3 regions of the Neobacillus terrisolis genome follow, and region 3 is predicted to be linked to each of the others. Evidence: riboswitches for the same ligand, from Rfam matches in the RefSeq annotation. Region 3 holds a riboswitch; each other region holds the start of a gene.

Region 1 (4,685 bases), on a different contig from region 3:
AATATAGCAACCTCTGAATAGGGATCCACCTCGACACCGTATTGCTTTTTATAAAATTGTGCAGCAGCCTCTTTCAATTCGTTTATTCCTCGAAACGGAGAATACTTGTGAGTATGCGGGTCCTCTGCCGCTTCTTGTAAAGCTTTAACAATATGCTTTGGAGTTGGTTGGTCCGGATTTCCCTGTCCTAAATTTATTATATCCCGCCCTTCGGCGATTGCTTTGTTTACTTTTTCAACAAGTGAAGCAAAAAATTGAACCGGCAGTTTTTTCAAGCGCTCTGAATATTCCATCGAATCATCCTTTTAAGAAAAGTTATTGCGATAATATTTGAAATTCTATAATCTTTAATTAAAAATGTCTAGAGGTGTTTGAAAAATGAAAATTGCTTGCGTTCAAATGAATATTGCGTTTGCGGAGCCAGAAAAAAATTTCACGGCGGTCGAACACTATATACAAAAAGCAGCTCAGGCAGGTGCGGATGTAATCGTATTTCCGGAAATGTGGAATACAGGCTATGCACTTGATCAGCTCGATAGGTTGGCTGACATAGATGGGCAACGTACGAAACAATTGCTCGTCAATTTAGCGGAAATCTATAAGATTAATATAGTTGGGGGATCGGTTGCGACCAAAAAAGGTGAAGGCTTCTGCAATACAATGTACGTCGTAGATCGGACTGGTGCCATTGTTGCTGAATACGATAAAGCCCATTTATTTAAGTTAATGGATGAGCATTTATTTATGAGTGCAGGTCAAAGTACAAATGTATTTGAGTTGGACGGGATTACTTGTGGAGGGGTCATCTGTTATGATTTGCGCTTTCCAGAATGGATTCGCTGTCATGTTCTTGAAGGAGCAAAAGTCATGTTTATTCCGGCAGAGTGGCCAACAATGAGAATTGACCACTGGCGCTTGTTATTGCAGGCTCGCGCCATCGAAAATCAGTGCTATATCGTCGCGGTGAACCGTGTTGGAAATGATCCAAATAATGAGTTTAATGGCTATTCCATGGTGATTGCTCCATGGGGAGAATTGCTGCTTAGCGAAGAGACGGGTGAAGGCATTTTTTATGCTGAATTAGATTTAACTGAGGTCGATCGTGTTCGGAAGACCATTCCGATTTTTCAGGATCGACGGACGGATTTATATTAATGATTTAAAATACCAAAAAAAAATTTAAACCCACTAAATCCATTGGTATTATTGGTTCCAAACCACTTTTTGTATATGGAAATAATATTTTAGGGATTGACAATACAAAAATTGCCTAGTAATATCAAAAACATATTATTTCACACAACAAAATACTTATCCAGAGCGACCGAGGGACTAGGCCCTATGACGTCCGGCAACCCCCTGATTAGGGAAGGTGCCAACTCCTACAGAATGACTTTCATTCTGAAAGATAAGCTGAGAACCCCGTTTTTTTCGATGCTTCTTTCTAATGAAAGAAGCATTTTTTTGTAGAGTTAAAACTTTTGAGCTTATTTTCCTTGTCAATTTGGATACATAAAGAGGTTTTTATATGATTGAAATTCGCAATCTTTCAAAGATTTATAAAACAAAAACTGGGACAGTTATAGGTGTTGACGATGTAACACTGTCGATTCAAGAAGGAGAAATATATGGTATTGTCGGCTATTCCGGTGCCGGCAAAAGCTCACTCCTCCGCTGTATTAATTTACTTGAGCGGCCAACCTCTGGGAAAATCAGTGTTAACGGGACAGACCTTACCTCATTAAAGGGTGAAAACTTACGACTGGCTAGGTTAAAAATCGGGATGATCTTTCAGCATTTTTATTTAATCAGTCAAAAAACAGTATTTGATAATGTCGCCTTTGCCTTGAAGGCTGCAAAGCTTCCAGAGGCCCAAATAAAGTCACGAGTTGAGGAGCTGCTCGAGATGGTCGGTCTTTCGGATAAACGAGATGTCTATCCTGCTCAACTGAGCGGTGGTCAAAAGCAAAGGGTTGCTATCGCTAGAGCACTTGCCAACAATCCGAAAGTACTGTTATGTGATGAAGCTACTTCGGCCTTGGACCCTACCACGACCATGTCGATCCTAAATTTACTTAAGAAAATCAACAAAGAACTCAATATAACGATTGTGTTAATCACTCACGAGATGAAAGTAGTCAAAGAAATTTGTAATCGAATGGCGATTATGCAAAATGGCAGGGTTATGGAGGAAGGCACAGTATATGAAGTATTCGCCAACCCACAGACAGGACTCACAAAAGAGTTTATCGAAAGCGTTGTTTCCTTCGAGATCCCAGAGGTGATTTTAAATAAATGTGATGGACCGATTGTGAAAGTAATCTTTAAAGGCAAGGTTGCAGGTGAAGGGGTCATTTCTGATACACTCCAGCAATTTAAAGTAAAAGGTAACTTTCTCCACGGGTCAATCGAATATATTCAAGAATTGCCCCTTGGTATTTTTATCATGGAACTGAAAGGTGAGAAAGAAGAAATTAACAACGCGATTAAGTATATCGAAAATCGTGCCGCACAGGTGGAGGTGTTACGCAATGGGCTTTGATTTTCAGCATTTTATCGAGCTTATTCCCGAAATAAATACCGCTTTCTTTCAAACCATTTACATGATTTCAATCTCTCTAGTGATTGCCATCTTTGTTGGATTGCCAATCGGGATTCTTTTATACGTAACGGATAAAGGATTATTTTTGGAAAATCGCACTATGCAAAACATTTTAGGATTTACGGTCAATTTAGTCCGGTCCATTCCCTTTATAATTTTGTTAGTAGCGTTAATTCCATTAACCAACTTAATTGTTGGAACAACTATTGGGGCAACTGCAGCAAGTGTTTCTCTTTCGGTTGCAGCCATTCCCTTTTTCGCTAGAATCGTAGAAACTGCTTTACGTGAAATTGATAAAGGAGTTATTGAAGCAGCCATTGCTGCCGGAGCAACTCCGTGGATGATAATTAAGGATGTACTACTGCTTGAAGCAAGATCGGGGATCATTTCCGGGATCACGTTGACGCTTATCAGCTTAATCGGATTCTCTGCAATGGCTGGTACAGTTGGCGGTGGTGGAATTGGAGATTTGGCGATTCGCTTTGGTTATTATCGTTATGATAATACCATCATGATTGCGACTGTATTGATTTTGATAGTTTTAGTTCAGGTTGTCCAACTCCTTGGTGATTTCATCGCCAAAGTTGTAGATAAAAGAAAATAAAGAAAGAAGGAAAACAGCATGAAAAAATGGTTAACAGCAATTATTTTACTTTTCGTGGCAGGTGCTCTTACAGCTTGCGGCGGAACAGAAAGCAAGGAAAGCGGCAGTGAGAAAACAACTGCAACAGAAGAAACAAAAGAAATTAAAATTGGAGCTACAGCTGGACCATATAGTGATATGTTAAATAAAGCGATTAAACCCGGCTTAGAAGACAAAGGCTATAAAGTTGAAATCGTTGAATTTAGCGATTATATTCAGCCAAATAAAGCGTTGAATAATGATGATATTCAAGCAAACCTTTTCCAGCACACGATTTATCTCGAAAACTTTGCAAAAGAAAACAATATGGAATTAACAGCCTTAATTTCAGTTCCAACAGCTCCAATGGGAATTTACTCAAACACATACAAGTCTTTGGATGATGTTAAGGATGGAGCTACGGTTACAATTCCTAATGATCCTACCAATGGGGCTCGGGCTTTAAATACTCTTGAAGATGAGGGTTTAATTAAACTAGATCCAAATGCAAACCCACTTACGGTATCTGAAAAAGATATTAAAGAAAATAAGAAAAACTTGAAATTCCAACCGATTGAAGCTGGTCAGCTCCCTCGTTCTGTTGAAAGCGCAGATTTAGCTGCCGTTCCTGGTAACTTCGCTTTGGCTGCAAAAATGGATCTTTTAAGTGCTCTTGCGTTAGAAAATATGCTCGATCAATATCGTAACGTTGTGGCTGTAACTACAGTAAACAAGGATTCTCAGCTTGCAAAAGATATTAAAGAAGTTGTCGAATCTGATGAATTTGAAAAAATCATTGATGAGCAATTTAAAGGCTTTGGTAAGCCTGATTGGATGAAGTAATCAAATAGCTTTCGTTATTATTTACAGGGCAAAACTATTTGAAAGCAATGGTAGTCCATGCTCGTTAAGGGTTAACATGCTAAGAAATGAGTGATAGTCATGGAGAGCTTTTCTATTCATGGAGCGCCTAGCGAATATATTTTACAGGAAGGTGCTTTAAATCAACTTGAATCCAAACTATTGGAACGTGGACTAAGGAAAGTCTTGATTGTACACGGGCAGAAATCTTGGGAGGCTGCCCTCCCCTATTTTCCTGAATTAACCAAGGTTGAATTTGAGGAATACATCTATGGCGGCGAATGTTCAACAACTGAGATTTCCACGATTGCAAGCATAGTTCGTGCTAAAAGTTATACAGCAGTCATCGGAGTTGGTGGTGGAAAGGTGCTTGATTTGGTTAAGTCTGTATGTCATTTAGCCAACACCCCATCGATCTTAATCCCAACGCTTGCATCTAATTGTTCCCCTTGGACGCCAATCAGTGTAATTTATGATGAATCTGGGGTATTTATCCGCTATGATATTTATCCGAATAGCGCGAGCCTTGTGTTAGTAGAACCGATGATTATTGTGAATGCTCCTCTGAACATGCTTATCGCCGGGATTGGTGATACTCTA
Region 2 (4,685 bases), on a different contig from region 3:
GCGATAGGAGCGTGCTGAAAATGCAGACTACAAATAGTACGGAGATATTCCATTGATTGATTGCGGTTAGGCCAATGAATGGGCCCACTACCATTGCTATTGTAGTTGATAATACAAAGTATCCCATCCCTTCCCCTCTCCTTGAATCTGGGAGGATATCAGCGACGATAGCACCCATGGCTGTCGTACTCATGCCAAACCCTAATCCATGAATAAAGCGAAGGATTAATAGACTAGAAATCGAATCAGGTACAAAATAAAAAAGTGTAGCAAAACTAAACAAGATGAGAGCACTCAATAATGTACGTTTTTTACCGTACCGTTCCAACCAATAACCAGCAAATGGACGAATAACTATCGCCGCAACTAAAAAAACGGTTGTCAGCAAACCGGCTTCTGCATTTTGTGAATGCAAATGATTGATCGCATAGATTGGCAGGGAAACGAGAAGGATGTAAAATGCGAAAAAAACAAAAAAGTTGCCTATCGCAACGAGTAAAAAGTTCTTTGTCCATAATGCAGAATTGTTCATTTTTTTAAAACCTCTTTTTCTAAAGTTTGAACAGCCACCCCGAAATTAAGGTAGAAAGTTCTTGTCTTTTTGCCTCAGGCAAGGACAGTAATAGTGATTGATTCAAATCTAAAACGGCTTTTTCCCATTTAGGAAAATCCATCATCGCTTTGTCTGTTAATTTAATATACTTCTTGCGCTTATCAGCACCGAAATCATGTAGGACATATCCTTGTTCTGTTAATCGTTTAATCGTCCGGGCCATTGGTGGTGCTTCTACAGATAAATAGTCACAAAGCTCCCTTTGTGTTAAGGTCCCTTTCTGTTTAAGAACAAACAAAACCGACCATTGCGCACTATATAACCCAAATGGCTGTAATACTTCGTTTAATTTTTTCGTTAATTTTCTAGACAACTGATGGATCTGATGTAACAATTGGTGATTCTCGTGCATGGCATCCCCTCATATTCATTACCTAGGTAACTATTTATTATTAAAAAAAGTAACTATTTCAGTGAATGAAATAGTTACTTAGGTAAGTATATGGAAACCAACTTTAATTGTCAAAGTTTTTTTCCTATTCCTTAAGTGGATATGCTGTAATACAAAGGTCCCTACCATAATGCTCAATAGCATGTATTTCAACATTTAATGCCTCATTCATGCTTTCTGCATCCTTTCCTGCAAATGGTGTTAATGAATTCCGGCCACCTAACAGTTTTGGAGCGATATAAATTAAATATTTATTGATTAAGCTTTTCTTTAAAAAGGCTCCGTTTAACTCACTGCCGCCTTCAAGCAAAATATCGGTTATCCCTTTTTCAAACAGTATTTTTAAGGCATGCTGTAAATCAAGTCCAGCATTCGTCACAGGGACAGTAATGACCTCTACCCCCTTCTCTTTAAATAGAGCAAGTTTATTTTGATCAACCCCATCACCGGTTATGATCCAAGTTTGGGCTTCTGAAGTCTCTGTTACCTGTGCATCTAACGGCAGCCGTAAATGGGTATCAAGGATGACTCGAACCGGGTTTTTCCCACCCTCCGGCAGTCGTGTCGTCAGCTGGGGATTGTCCGCTAGGACTGTACCAATCCCAACCATAATGGCATCGACTTCGTTCCGTAAATGGTGAACGGATTCTCTTGCCTCACTACTCGTGATCCATTGAGAATGCCCGTTTGCGGCAGCAATTTTCCCATCAAGCGTCATCGCAACTTTTGAAACAACAAAAGGAGTATTGGTTAACATATTATGAATAAATCTTTCATTTAAGCGATGCGCTTCCTGCTCCATTACTCCAACAATTACATCAATGCCTGCTTCTTGAAGAATGTTTATCCCTCGCCCTGCCACCAGCGGGTTAGGGTCCTGCATGGCGATCACAACCTTTTTAACACCTGAATTTTTAACTAATTCAGCACATGGCGGGGTCTTTCCATAGTGTGAACATGGCTCTAAGGTCACATATAATGTTGCATCTTTAGCATGGTCCCCCGCCATTCTAAAGGCGTGCACCTCTGCATGAGGTTCACCAGCCTTGCGATGCAGACCCGAGCCGACAATCATCCCGTTTTTTACAATGACAGCACCTACTAATGGGTTAGGGTTTGTCTTTCCCCTTGCGGAAGCCGCTAATTCTAAAGCAAGATTCATATAATATTGGTCAGTTTTCATACGGATTACTCCTTATATAGTTATTTCCTTCTGCTCTGGTATGTGCCCGGATTTCATTACTTTTGTTTCTAAGTACTTCTTATTATAAAGGTTGCTATCTCCCCATAACGGTTGATGAGAATCAGCAGATAAACCTTTTTCCTTTAAAGCGAAAAGTTTTTTAGGATTGTTTGTAATTAGAATAACGGGCTTAGATCGCAATTCTTGTAAAATCATTAAAGGTTCTTCGTAAGTACGGAGGTCATCTTCAAAGCCAAGCGCATGGTTTGCTTCAACGGTATCGTACCCTTCCTCTTGAAGCAGATAAGCGAGCGACTTGGAAAAAAGACCGATTCCTCTACCTTCGTGGTTGGCTAAGTAAAATAGGGCCCCATGGCCATTTTCAACTATCATCTTTAGGGACTGGTGCAGTTGATACCCACAATCACAGCGTTTACTCCCAAAAATATCGCCGGTGTGACAGATACTATGGAAGCGGACTAAAGGATGGTCGCTATTCTCGAAGTCTCCATAAACCAAGATAGATGATTGTTGAAGATCCGCCAATGATGCTGTTGTAATTGAATCAAGTACAGAATCTTTATCTATTGTATCCTCTTTTAATTTTAACCAAGTATACCATTTAAATGTAACTACTTTATTTTCTAATTGTATTGGCAATGTCACCGGGCCAACTAAACAAACACTGGACTGGTCCTGATTCTGAACGATTTTCATTTTCTCTTTTAATCTATTTTTTATATCAATTGTTAACATATTTTATTCTCCTATTTCTGTATACTCATTTTGTATGTTCTGAGCATAAAATAGTAAACAACACGCGTCAAATAAAAAACCTTCACCTTCCCTTCTTTTAAATTGCTCTGTTAAATCTGGATGTTGATTTCCGCTACAGGCGCTCGCTTTCCGCGGGCGATCCGGGAGCCTCCTCGGCGCTGTCGCGCCTGCGGGGTCTCCCGTGATCCGCTTCTCCCGCAGGAGTCTCACGCCTTCCGCTCCAATCAACATCGTGATCAAAAACAATCACGAATTTTAACATAGCTTTAATGTAAAATAGTAATTATTATATTTACCGAATATTTTAATAAAGTAATTGACATGTTAATAGGTAATATAGTAAAGTTTAAAAAAATCGAATATTATTGAGTTCTTATCCAGAGAGGTCGAGGGTATGGCCCTATGACACCTCAGCAACCATCAGTGGCTTGTTCATTGATAAGGTGCTAAGTCCAGCAAGTTTTTAAAACTTGAAAGATAAGAAGAATGGCTAAATGTCCTAACCTACTAAAGTCTTCTTCTTATAAGAAGGCTTTTTTTATTATCTTAACTAGAGGAGTGGCGGCTTTGTATAAAATTGACACAGTACTAGCACAAATTGGAAACCGAAGCGAAACAACAACAGGAACAGTAAATCCTCCAGTCTACTTTTCGACCGCATATCGGCATGAAGGGATTGGGCAATCAACAGGTTTTGATTATATCCGTACAGGAAACCCCACTAGAAAAATTCTTGAGCAAGCCATAGCAGAACTAGAAAACGGCGACCAGGGGTATGCTTGCAGTTCAGGTATGGCCGCCATCCTTACCATCCTTTCTATTTTCCAATCGGGGGATGAGTGGATTGTTTCAAAGGATTTGTATGGCGGCACTTACCGCATATTAGAGCAAGGTTTTAAAAAATGGGGCTTAACCAGCCATTATGTGAACACAACACATCCGGAGGAGATTATCAAATACATATCTCCAAAAACGAAAGCAATCTTTATCGAAACACCTACGAATCCGTTAATGGAGCAAACCGATATTAGTGCTGTTGCAGCGATTGCCAAGGAACACGGGGTTCTTTTAATCGTTGACAACACCTTTTATACTCCTCTTCTGCAAAAGCCGATTAATCTTGGTGCAGATATTGTGATTCACAGTGCAACGAAATACTTAGGCGGACATAATGATGTACTCGCAGGATTAATCGTCGCAAAAGGAAAAGAGCTTTGTGAAAGTCTCGCTCTTTATCATAATGCTGCCGGAGCCGTATTAAGCCCGTTTGATTCATGGTTGTTAATCCGCGGTATGAAGACCTTATCATTGCGGATGGAACGGCATGAGAAAAATGCTAAGGCTGTTGTTGAGTACTTATCTGCTCATGATGATGTGATCGATGTTCTATACCCGGGAAGAGGCGGAATGGTTTCATTCCGGATTAAAGACGAAACTTGGGTGAATCCATTTTTACAAAATATGAAGCTCATATCATTCGCGGAAAGCTTAGGTGGGGTCGAGAGCTTTATTACCTATCCATCAACCCAAACACATGCCGACATTCCTGAACAGATAAGACTAGAAACGGGTGTCTGTAACCGGTTGTTACGCTTTTCTGTCGGCTTAGAGGACGCAGAAGATATTATTAATGATTTAAACCATGCTTTAACCAATGCTAAAAAGGAGGTAGCTGTGTAATGGAAAACGATTTCTCATTTGAAACAAAATTACTTCACAAT
Region 3 (4,685 bases):
GGATGTACTACATAGTGTTAAAAAAAATAAACAGCCGATAAAAAGCAAGGTGACACCAATTTATCAAACGACTGCTTTTACTTTTGCAGACCTTGATGAATTAGAGGGGTATTACCAAGGGCAAGGAAATTATTTATATTCACGCGTAGGGAATCCAAATACTGATGAATTAGCAGAAGCAATTGCAGCGCTAGAGTGCGCACCCGCTGGGGTCGCTACATCATCAGGTCTTTCCGCTATTTTAGCAGGGGTATTAGCAGTTGTGAAAAGTGGAGATCACATTGTCGCAGCTGAAGATTTATACGGAGGAAGCTTCCACCTTTTAAAAGAGGAGCTCAGTCAGTTTGGAGTTGAGATCACGTTTGTCTCTTTTGAAGAGCGTTCCAGTATCGAGTCTGTTATTCAGTCCAATACTAAATTGCTCTATACAGAATCGATCACAAATCCACTATTACGAGTTCAAGATATAGATGAGTTTGTGCAAATTGCTGCCAAGCATAATCTTATCACTTTAGTCGACAATACTTTTGCGACACCATATCATTGTCAGCCATTTACTAAAGGGGTAGACTTGGTCGTGCATAGTGCAACGAAGTACATAGGTGGTCATAGTGATGTCACTTCTGGAGTGCTCGTTGGCAGACAAGACCTGCTGGAAAAGGCAAGAGCAAAAGTGGTCAACCTTGGAACGAATGTCAGTCCGTTTGAGGCCTGGTTAACAACACGGGGATTAAAAACACTTGCAATTAGAATGGAGCGCCAGTCTCGTAATGCAAAGGAACTTGCCAAAGCGCTTTTAGAAAATAAATTAGTGGAAAAGGTTTATTATCCATTTGAGCATGGTGAAAATGGCTACGGAGCCATTGTTACGATTAAGCTTTCCAATTCAGTGGATGTTAATGAATTTTTTAAAAATCTTTCTTGGGTAAAAATTGCCCCAACACTGGCCGGAGTAGAAACATCTGTCTCACATCCGGTTATTACTTCCCACAGGGCTTTGCCGGAGGAAGCGCGGAATGCACTCGGAATTACAATGGAAGTCGTTCGAATTTCCGTCGGGATTGAACATGCCGCTGACATCATTAGCGTTTTTGATCAGGCAATTCAACAAGCTTCAAAATAATTTGTTGTTTATGGTTGACGTTCCCAGTTAAATTAATTTATAATTCAAAATATGCTTAAAAAGAATTTCAAAGATTGTACAAATAAATAATCTCTTATCATGAGTGACGGAGGGACCAGGCCCTATGAAGTCCGGCAACCATCAAGCATTGCTTGAAAAGGTGCTAAATCCTGCAGACAGAGTGCTGTCTGAAAGATAAGAGGAGGAAAAACCCTCTTCTTAGGAAGAGGGTTTTTTGTTAGGGATCTTTTGTTGATAAAAAGAAAAGTTAACCATAATATCTTGATCTACAAGGAGCGGGAGAAGTTGAATACAATTCATATTGCGCTTTTAGGCTATGGGACCGTCGGAAAAGGTGTATACCAAACGATTAAAAATCACCAAAGTCGTTTTAAAGCATTGTTAGGCAGTGAGGTGAAGATTGCCGCTGTCTTAGTAAGAAATATTGAAAGGCACCACTTGCCTGATCAAGACGTACTTTTGACCACTAATTTTGAAGACATTTTGCAGCTCCCTAAGCTTGATGTAGTAGTGGATGCGATTGTTGGCAGTGAACCAAGCTTTACTTATCTGCAAGCGGCAATCAAAAAAGGGTGTCATGTCATTACTGCGAACAAAGAGATGTTCGCTCACCATGGAGGACAATTAAAAGCGCTTGCGGACCAACATCAAGTTTCAATTGGATTTGAAGCTACTGTTGCTGGTGGTATTCCAGTCATACAAACTTTGAATACCCTTTTGAATATTAACAAAATAACCAAACTAGAAGGAATCCTTAATGGGACTTCAAATTTCATTTTAACCAAAATGAGACAAGAAGATCTTTCGTTTGCTGATGCTTTAAAACTGGCTCAAGAACTCGGATATGCAGAATTGGATCCGACCAATGACGTAGAAGGTATTGACGCATTCTATAAAGCGATGATATTAAGTCAGGTCGTTTTTGGGGAACAGCCTCAATGGAACGATGTGCAAAGAAAAGGTATTACAGAAATAACAGCAGAGAAAATTAAACTGTTTTCTGGTATTGGATTAAGATTTAAGCATGTAGCTTGTTTGGAGAAGACGGAAACTGGAATAAAATGTTCCATTAAGCCGGTTCTAGTCTCACAAACTCACCCTCTTTATCAAGTTGAGGGAGTACAAAATGCTATTTCAATTGATGCGGATATCGTTGGGAATATTGCGATTCAAGGTCCAGGGGCAGGGATGTTCCCAACCGCGAGCGCTGTTGTTGAGGATTTCATTCATTTATATAATCCTATACAATCAACCCAATATCAGGAAGCTCAAAAGAAGAAAGCTGCTGCTGCTCCAATTAACTGGATTATTACAGGAGAAGGTTTGGGGCAATTTAAAGCAAATGTTCCGTTAAACAGTGTTAAAGTGCTTCATCCAAGAGTACTTCTTGCTTCAGGAGTTGAAGAAGATTTTGCTAACTATGTGAAAGAAGACCCTAAGTTAGAATATTTTCAAGTATTCGGAGAAGTGAACCTTTTAGGGAAAAGTAAAGATAATAAAATTTTTATAAAAATTTGATATGGCTATTGGCAAGGAATAATCGTTAGAAAAATTTCTCATACTACCTTTAATTGATATGCAAAGGAGTTGTGAGATAATGGGCAGAACAAAACTAGGGAATGCAAATGCCAACCGCAATAATAATAAAAAATTAGGCAACCGTACAAGTGAGGAACTAGTTGAATTTACAACTGGGGAAAAAGGCGGCAGACAGCCCGATCTAAAAGATAAAAATATGTCATAGACTCAAAATAGGGGGCTCAGTATTATGGGGCCCTCTTTTTTAATGCTGGTAAAGATATTTGGACATACATTTGAGGACTAGCTAAAGTGAAATGAACTCAAGCTTATTAAAAATGGGGCAAATGACCAAGTGAATGTTCTGCTACTCCTCCTTGTTCGAATAATAATCCACTTTTTTTATATTTACCCCGACAAACGTTTCAAGTATTGCTTGGGCACCGGCAATGGATAGGATAAAAATAAGATAAATGGCATATTTCGGTGCAAGTAAATAAAAGCTTCCCAAAAAGATCGCGCTCCAAACCCCGGCACACCAGTAACAATTTAATAAATATCCAAACAAGGATTTGGGAACCTCTTTTATTTTCGGACCTTCCTCTGTGATAACCTCGATTTTCTTCATAAACGGCTTTCGAATAAACTCCGTAATTTTATCAAATACAATAAGATGAGTTAGCCGATAGCTTGCTAATATGAGCATCATATAAGACATCCAAGTTAAATCTTCCATAACAGGTATCCCCTTATTAACCACTTTTTTTCATAGTATCACCCTAAAAATATGGATTATCCTAATCGATATTCGTCCGAGTCCTATAACGACTAAGCCTTAAGTCTGATATAAAAATCAAGCTTAGGCTCGTTATGAGAAGTCTGTTTTCTAGATAAGATGGTATCAAGAAAGGAGGAAAACAAAATGAAAAAATTTGGTTTACTATTAGCGGGTGGTATTGCTGCTATCGTGTTACTTTCTAACCTTGGATCAGTGGTGGGTCTGGCAATCAGCTTGTTTATTTTATACTTTGCGTTTAAAAAGTTTTTGAAGGCGAATAAGCTGTTTGCGAAAATTTGCTGGGGACTGATTGGCTTGGTAGTATTAATGGCTTCTGCAGCAAATGCTCCTGGCATTTTAGCCATCGTCGCAGCTTACGTCCTTTACTTAGTATATAAAAATTGGAATAAAAGCAACTCCGATTCAGTGGTAGTGGAATCAGATGATCCATTTACCAATTTTGAAAAACAATGGTCACAGCTTAAAAACAATTATTAATAAAAGGAGAGAGTAACCATGAGTAATTTATTTTCTAGAATCAAGAATGCTGTATTAGCAGACCTTAATGATGTTTTAGATCAAAAGGAACAAAAAAATCCAATTGCGTTATTAAACCAATACTTACGCGAGAGCGAATTAGAAACAGAAAAGGTACGGAAACTGTTGGAACGTCAATATGCGTTGAAGGACCAATTTAGCCGGGAATATCAACAAGCTAAAGACCTTGCAGATAAAAGAAATCGACAAGCCGAGATTGCTTCGCAAGCAGGGGAAAATGAATTATATCAATTTGCGCTAAATGAAAAGGTGCAATTTGAGGATCGTGCGTTACGATTAAAAGAATCTCTTCAAAACGTAACCAACCAGCTTAGTGAATTGGAACAAAAATATGAAGAAATGAAACACAAATTGAAAGACATGCATATTCGCCGCATGGAATTAATGGGTCGGGAGAATGTATCCCGAGCATACAACCGAATGAACAAAGTTCTAGACGATCATTCCTATTCTAACCATTCTTTTTCACGATTCACAGAAATTGAATCCTATCTCGATCGCTTAGAACACCAAGTTAATAGTTCCTATTATCGAAATACAATTGATGCAAAAATAGCACAATTAGAAAAGCAAGCAGCTAAAAAACAAGAGGAAAACATTTCTATCTAATAACGAATTTGTTATTCTTAAAGGGCGTAGGAAATTTCTACGCCTTTTGGTCCTATTAAAATTATACCAATATAGATA

The links. Region 3 has a riboswitch for S-adenosylmethionine ahead of ACI48O_RS01215 (homoserine dehydrogenase). Riboswitches for the same ligand answer to the same signal wherever they lie in the genome.
Region 1: linked by a shared signal. The riboswitch ahead of ACI48O_RS19220 (methionine ABC transporter ATP-binding protein) and the one ahead of ACI48O_RS01215 (homoserine dehydrogenase) in region 3 are both predicted to bind S-adenosylmethionine.
Region 2: linked by a shared signal. The riboswitch ahead of ACI48O_RS13315 (methionine biosynthesis PLP-dependent protein) and the one ahead of ACI48O_RS01215 (homoserine dehydrogenase) in region 3 are both predicted to bind S-adenosylmethionine.

What each region holds. Positions count from the first base shown of each region.
Region 1 is NZ_JBKFGH010000035.1:56,663-61,347, reverse strand. It holds gene ACI48O_RS19230 (pyridoxal phosphate-dependent aminotransferase) at 1-293, opposite strand, end outside; gene ACI48O_RS19225 (carbon-nitrogen family hydrolase) at 379-1,155, shown strand; SAM riboswitch class I at 1,309-1,415, shown strand; gene ACI48O_RS19220 (methionine ABC transporter ATP-binding protein) at 1,529-2,542, shown strand; gene ACI48O_RS19215 (methionine ABC transporter permease) at 2,532-3,206, shown strand; gene ACI48O_RS19210 (MetQ/NlpA family ABC transporter substrate-binding protein) at 3,225-4,067, shown strand; gene ACI48O_RS19205 (iron-containing alcohol dehydrogenase family protein) at 4,167-4,685, shown strand, end outside.
Region 2 is NZ_JBKFGH010000020.1:44,513-49,197, reverse strand. It holds gene ACI48O_RS13335 (MFS transporter) at 1-532, opposite strand, end outside; gene ACI48O_RS13330 (MarR family winged helix-turn-helix transcriptional regulator) at 552-965, opposite strand; gene ribD (bifunctional diaminohydroxyphosphoribosylaminopyrimidine deaminase/5-amino-6-(5-phosphoribosylamino)uracil reductase RibD) at 1,090-2,187, opposite strand; gene ACI48O_RS13320 (GTP cyclohydrolase II) at 2,200-2,943, opposite strand; SAM riboswitch class I at 3,335-3,448, shown strand; gene ACI48O_RS13315 (methionine biosynthesis PLP-dependent protein) at 3,532-4,644, shown strand; gene metC (cystathionine beta-lyase) at 4,644-4,685, shown strand, end outside.
Region 3 is NZ_JBKFGH010000002.1:166,462-171,146, reverse strand. It holds gene ACI48O_RS01220 (trans-sulfuration enzyme family protein) at 1-1,123, shown strand, start outside; SAM riboswitch class I at 1,215-1,325, shown strand; gene ACI48O_RS01215 (homoserine dehydrogenase) at 1,430-2,662, shown strand; gene ACI48O_RS01210 (hypothetical protein) at 2,742-2,888, shown strand; gene ACI48O_RS01205 (DUF1360 domain-containing protein) at 3,030-3,398, opposite strand; gene ACI48O_RS01200 (lmo0954 family membrane protein) at 3,585-3,938, shown strand; gene ACI48O_RS01195 (PspA/IM30 family protein) at 3,957-4,607, shown strand.